Linked DNA regions of Nodosilinea sp. FACHB-141. The protein of the gene in region 1 binds, or shares a complex with, the protein of each later gene. Links are inferred from orthologs where the notes say so. Each region holds a gene or a part of one and is shown on either strand. Other genes may lie near its edges. The genes, in order: mnmG and mnmE.

Evidence for each region.
Region 2: the proteins of mnmG (region 1) and mnmE are in contact, whole or in part, in a solved structure (PDB 9HIP), measured with the Escherichia coli proteins. The link is inferred for Nodosilinea sp. FACHB-141 from one-to-one orthologs.

What each region holds. Positions count from the first base shown.
Region 1 is NZ_JACJPP010000007.1:120,620-123,806, forward strand. The notes cover bases 238-3,104. They hold mnmG (tRNA uridine-5-carboxymethylaminomethyl(34) synthesis enzyme MnmG), read left to right. Parts: upstream 238-643; coding sequence 644-2,566; downstream 2,567-3,104. Other genes in these bases: H6F59_RS03975 (aminotransferase class V-fold PLP-dependent enzyme), read left to right, coding at 238-564; H6F59_RS03985 (SDR family oxidoreductase), read left to right, coding at 2,609-3,104. Also shown: more of H6F59_RS03975, read left to right, coding at 1-237; more of H6F59_RS03985, read left to right, coding at 3,105-3,187. UniProt on the Escherichia coli protein: NAD-binding protein involved in the addition of a carboxymethylaminomethyl (cmnm) group at the wobble position (U34) of certain tRNAs, forming tRNA-cmnm(5)s(2)U34.
Region 2 is NZ_JACJPP010000020.1:85,525-88,758, forward strand. The notes cover bases 256-3,169. They hold mnmE (tRNA uridine-5-carboxymethylaminomethyl(34) synthesis GTPase MnmE), read right to left. Parts: upstream 2,464-3,169; coding sequence 1,048-2,463; downstream 256-1,047. Other genes in these bases: H6F59_RS20405 (class I SAM-dependent methyltransferase), read left to right, coding at 268-933; H6F59_RS20415 (DUF2062 domain-containing protein), read left to right, coding at 2,709-3,169. In the rest of the region: H6F59_RS20400 (hypothetical protein), read right to left, coding at 1-102; more of H6F59_RS20415, read left to right, coding at 3,170-3,234. UniProt on the Escherichia coli protein: Exhibits a very high intrinsic GTPase hydrolysis rate. Involved in the addition of a carboxymethylaminomethyl (cmnm) group at the wobble position (U34) of certain tRNAs, forming tRNA-cmnm(5)s(2)U34.

The DNA.
Region 1 (3,187 bases):
GATTTTTACGCCTTTACCGCTCACAAGTGGTGGTGCGGCCCCGCTGGCCTAGGCGGGCTCTACGTGCGCCCAGAGGCGATGGCGCAGATTGCTCCCACATTTATTGGCTGGCGCGGCATTACTACCGATGCTGCCGCCAACCCCACCGGCTGGAAGCCCAACGGGCAGCGCTACGAGGTGGCGACCTCAAACTATCCGCTGCTGGCGGGGGTAAGGGCGGCGATCGCCCATCAGGCCGAGTGGGGCACCGCAGCCCAACGCTACCAACGTCTGGTGGAACTCAGCCAGCGGCTGTGGTCGCAGCTGCAAGAGCTGCCCTACCTTCGCCCGGTGCGGCAAACTCCACCGGATTCTGGCCTAGTTTCCTTTTGGGTTTTAGAAAATGGCGAACCTTCCCCAGCCTGGCACAAGCGGCTGGTGGACGAGCTGGAGGGCCAGAATGTCTTTCTCCGAACTCTACAAGCGCCCAACTGCGTCCGCGCCTGCACCCACTACCTCACGCTGGAGTCAGAAATAGATGACTTGGTCGCTGCTATTAAAAGCATCCTCTCAGACCTGACATAGATTCAGAAATCCACTGGCCAGAGACCCACTGGCAACCCGCTAAACTAGAAGTCCGTGAGTACTATTTTGTCCAGACTGCATGATTGCCCCAGGTGTCGCCGACTTTCTCGATGAATATGATGTGGTCGTCGTTGGTGGTGGCCACTCGGGCTGTGAGGCGGCCTTAGCCTCGGCGCGCCTGGGCTGTCGCACGCTGATGATTACCCTCAACCTCGACAAAATTGCCTGGCAGCCCTGCAACCCCGCCGTGGGCGGCCCGGCCAAATCGCAGCTCACCCACGAAGTCGATGCTTTAGGGGGCGAAATTGGCAAAATGGCCGATCGCACCTACCTGCAAAAGCGCGTACTCAATAGCTCCCGTGGCCCTGCCGTGTGGGCGCTTCGGGCCCAGACCGATAAGCGCGAATATGCCAACGTGATGAAAACCATCGTCGAAAACCAGGAGAACCTAGTGATTCGCGAGGGCATGGTGACGGATCTGGTGCTCGGTCCCAACGACGAGGTGGTGGGGGTCGAAACCTACTTTGGTGTGGCCTTCAAATGCAAGGCTGTTATTCTCACTACCGGCACCTTTTTGGGCGGCACGATCTGGATCGGTGACAAATCGATGGCAGCAGGCCGGGCCGGAGAATTTGCTGCCACCGGCCTGACTGACACTCTCAACCGCCTCGGGTTTGAAACTGGACGGCTCAAAACTGGCACCCCAGCGCGGGTCGATCGCCGCTCGATCAACTTCGATGTGCTCGAACCCCAGCCCGGCGATGACGACGTGCGCTGGTTTAGCTTTGACCCCGAGGCCTGGGTTGAGCGCGAGCAAATGCCCTGCCACCTCACCCGCACCACTGCCGCCACCCACCGGCTCATTCAAGAAAACCTGCACCTGTCGCCGATCTATGGCGGCTGGGTCGATTCGAAAGGGCCTCGCTACTGCCCCAGCATCGAAGACAAAATTGTGCGCTTTGCCGACAAAGAGAGCCACCAAATTTTTCTGGAGCCCGAGGGCCGCGACATTCCCGAAATCTATGTGCAGGGCTTTTCGACCGGCCTGCCCGAGAAACTTCAGCTGGCCATGCTGCGCACCCTGCCGGGCCTGGAGCAATGCGCCATGCTGCGCCCCGCCTACGCCGTGGAGTATGACTACCTGCCCGCCACCCAGTGCTACCCCACCATGATGACCAAGCGGGTTGAGGGGCTTTTCTGCGCCGGTCAGGTAAATGGCACCACCGGCTATGAAGAGGCTGCTGCCCAAGGCTTTGTGGCCGGGCTCAACGCGGCGCGGCTGGTGCGGGGACAAGAGCTGCTGGTGTTCTCCCGCGAGCAGAGCTATATTGGCACGTTGCTCGACGACCTATGCACCAAGGATCTACGGGAACCCTACCGCATGCTGACGTCGCGCTCAGAATATCGGCTGCTGCTGCGATCGGACAATGCCGACCAGCGCCTGACCCCCTTGGGTCGCGAGATTGGGCTGATTGACGATCGCCGCTGGGAGATCTTTACCCGCAAGTACGACAACATTGCCGCCGAAAAAGAGCGCCTGCACGAAACTCGGGTCAAAGAGCACGATGAGCTGGGCCAGCAAATTGCGGCGGATACTGACCAGCGCATCAAAGGCTCCATTACCTTGGCTGACCTACTGCGCCGTCCGGGGCTGCACTACGGTGACCTAGATCGCTACGGCCTTGGCAACCCGTCTCTGATTCGCGAAGAAAAAGAGGGGGCCGAGATCGACATCAAGTATTCGGGATACATCCAGCGGCAGCAAAACCAGATCGACCAGGTGGCCAAGAGCACTAACCGTAAGCTGCCCGAATCCCTTGACTATATGGCGATCGACACCCTTTCAAAAGAGGCGCGCGAAAAGCTGAATCAGGTCAAACCGCTAACCATTGGTCAGGCCTCGCGCATTGGCGGCGTTAACCCCGCCGACGTCAACGCCCTGCTAGTGTACCTAGAGATTCAGTCGCGGCGTGGTCAGGCGGCCCCGGCGGCAATTCGTTAGAATCAAGCCGATTCTCTCTAGCTGACTCTCTGGGGGCAAACCATGGCCAAGCCAATTCTGATCACCGGAGCTTCTAGCGGCATTGGCTATGAACTGGCTAAAGTGTGCGCGGTCCATAACCACGACCTGGTGCTGGTTGCCCGTCGGGAAGAACCCCTGCTAAAGCTTAAGGATGAGCTACAACAGGCTCACGGTGTGCAGGTGCTCACCTACCGGGGTGACCTCACCGATGCCAATACCCGCCATCAGTTCTATGACTGGACTCAGTTTAAGGGTGTCACCCCCTACGCTTTGGTGAACAACGCCGGGTTTGGGGCGCTGACCGCTTTTGCTGAGGCCGATTGGGACAAGCAAAACGCCATGCTTCAGCTCAACATTGTGGCGCTGACCCACCTGACGCGACTGTATCTGCCTGCCATGATTGCCCAGGGCCAGGGCCGCATTCTCAATGTGGCCTCTACGGCAGCGTTTTTGCCGGGGCCGTATATGGCGGTGTATTACGCCAGCAAGGCCTACGTGCTGTCGTTTACCGATGCGATCGCCACTGAACTCGAGGGTACTGGCGTCACCGCTACCACCCTCTGCCCTGGCCCCACTCAGTCCGAGTTTCAGACACGGGCT
Region 2 (3,234 bases), on another replicon or contig:
AGGCTTCACAATCCAGCACTGGTAGCCTCGGTCTTTGTTGTGGCTGACGCCAATAATCCAGCCGGTCATGGCTGAAACTTGCACGACCGAATCCGCGTCCATCGCAGTATCCTCCCGTGGGCCTAGGACCTATCCCAACGTGAGGGCGAGGGCCAGAGCTGTGCGGTGCTATGGTAAATCAGATTGTGACCTGGGTTAGCAAAACCCCTGACTTTCTTCTCAATTTCTCAGGTCGATGCTGTACTTTTGCGCCCCTGCCTAGCTGCTATGAGCAATCAAACCCTACCCCTCGATGATCGCCTCTACCGCTACTTGATCGATCACTCGGTACATGAACCCGAAGTGCTCGTCGCTCTGCGCCATGAGACCGCTCAGCATCCTATGGCCCAGATGCAGATTGCTCCCGAGCAGGGGCAGTTTATGGCGCTGCTGGTGCAGCTCTTGGGAGTGACCAAGGCGCTAGAAGTCGGCGTTTTTACGGGCTATAGCGCCCTGCGAGTGGCGCTGGCGATGCCCCCGGAAGGCAAGCTGGTGGCCTGTGATGTAAGTGAGGAGTACACCGCGATCGCCCGCCGCTACTGGGAAAAAGCTGGGGTCGCCCACAAAATTGACCTGCGCATCGCCCCTGCCACCGAAACTTTGGATCAGCTCATTCAGGCGGGTGAAATCAACAGCTTTGACTTTGCCTTTATTGATGCCGACAAAAACGGCTACCCCACCTACTACGAGCAGGCGCTCCAGCTGGTGCGCCCCGGCGGCCTCATTGCACTGGACAATGTGCTGTGGTCGGGCCAGGTAGCCGACCCCGCTGTGCAGGACAGCCGCACTAATACCCTGCGCCGCCTCAATGAGGCGATCCACAACGACGATCGCGTCGTCGCCAGCTTAGTTCCCATCGCCGATGGTCTGACCCTGGTGATGAAAAAGCGGTAGGGCTCAATCCCGCAGGACTCGCTTGGGAAGCGTAGCTAACGTATTAAGCCAGGAGTAGCTGAGCTTAGGGAGACTGTGATACCTGTAACAGAATAATTTCTCAAAGTTGCCGGATTATTTGCCAATGCAGAACCGGCTGAAAATTTCATCGAGCATAGATTCGGTGATTTCATCGCCGGTAATGCTACCCAGGGCCGCGATCGCAATCCTCAAATCGATCGTCCAAAAATCTAGTGGTAGCTGATTCTCAATGGTTTGCTGCACCTGGTGGAGCGCATTGCGGGCTGCAGTCAGAGCCGCTCCCTGGCGCTGGTTAATGGTGAACTCTAGATTGGCCGTGGTGAGCTGGTCGGCGTGGATCGCGTTGAGAATTGCGCGCTCAAGGGCATCAATCCCCTGCTGCTGGGCCGCGGCGGTGTGAACCACAGGCAAGTCCTTTGGGAAAACAAGATCCTTTACAACGTCGGCAGTGACCAGATCTACTTTGTTAACAACCAAAATTAGAGAAGTTTTCTGTACCGACTCGTAGAGCTGTTGGTCGGCGCCCGTCCACCCGGCGGTGGCGTCGATGGTGAGCAGCACCAGATCTGCGCCCTGGGCCACCTGGCGCGATCGCGCAATGCCCATTTGCTCCACTGGGTCGCTGGCCTCGCGAATGCCTGCTGTATCGAGCACCTGAATAGGGATGCCGCCCACCACCAGCTGCGACTCCACCACATCGCGGGTGGTGCCGGGCAAGTCGGTGACAATGGCACGATCGCAGCGGCTCCAGGCGTTGAGCAGGCTTGACTTGCCCACGTTGGGACGACCTACAATCGCTACCTTGAGCCCGGTGCGCAGTAGTTCCCCCGATTCTGTCGTGGCCAGTATGCGATCGATCTCTGCCAGCACAGTGGCTACTTGCGATCGCACCGTCTTCTCATCCAGCGGCGGCAGGTCGTCTTCAAAGTCGATGCGGGCCTCTACCTCGGCTAGCACGTCGAGGCAGGTCGAGCGCAGCTGGCGGATGGGCTGGGTGAGTTTGCCCTGCACTCCAGCCAGGGCTGTTTTCGCCGCCAGATTTGACTGCGCCGCCACCAGATCGGCCACCCCTTCTGCCTGAGTGAGGTCGAGCCGCCCGTTCAGAAACGCCCGCAGGGTAAATTCGCCCGGTTCTGCCAGCCTGGCCCCTTGGCTCAGACAGAGTTGGAGCACCTGCTGCACCGCCATCAACCCGCCGTGGCAGTGAAACTCCACCACATCCTCACGGGTGTAAGAACGAGGGGCCAGCATAAGCAGCAGCAGCGCTTCATCCACTGGCTGCTGAGTGATGGGGTCGCGCACTTGGCCATAGAGAATGCGGTGGCTTTCCCAGGGTTGTTTGCCGGGGGCATGGAATAGTTTGCGGGCGATCGCCACGGCCTCGGCTCCAGACAGCCTTACAATGCCGACACTGCCCTGCTGGGGGGCAATGGCGGTAGCGATCGCCGCGATTGTCTCGCTTTGAATTGTCGAGGGTAACGCCCTTTGCTGAGCGGCAGCGCCATTCATAGCATCTATCCTGCAGGGTGAAGTGATGTTGAAGCCTGGGGCGAGTCTGATAAAGCGCCGATCTACTGGGTAGAATAGAAAAGAATCTTTACGTGCCTCTAAGATTCTACTGCTGAGTCTTTCTGCTTACTAAGGGGTAGCCTACCAAGCCTTGAGGAATGGCTACCCACCTGACCGTTGAGCTGTCTCCATTTTTTACTTCCCCTGGGTTCTTGGGGAACTTAGCCTCTGGTATACCCCCGTCTATGATCACTACGCCTACAACCGAATCGACCCCCGACCCCAAGCCCGTAATGCGAAAAACGACTCAACCCCAGTGGCGGCGGCAGCTCCGCTATCTATACCTGCGGTTTTTGCGGCTCCAGGGCACTTCTGAACAGCTGGCCCGGGGTATGGCCTCGGGGATATTTTCTGGCTGCTTTCCTCTATTTGGCTTTCAAATCCTCATTGGGGTGGCCGTAGCTACGGTGCTGAAGGGCAACCGCATGATGGCAGCAGCGGCTACCTGGATCAGCAACCCCTTCACCTACGTGCCTATTTTCGCTTTTAACTACCAGGTGGGGCTGTGGCTTCTGGGGGGTAGTGCCACCCAGGCTTTTGATGACCTCGACACCCTCAAAAGCTGGATGGATATGGGCACTGAAGTGTCGGCGCGGCTGATGTTAGGCAGTACAGTAGTGGGTTTGGTGGCGGGAGTAGCCAGCTATTTTGTGGGTCTGCCGCTGATTCAACGGGTGCGATCGCGCCAGAACATCCGGCAGCAGCGCCAGC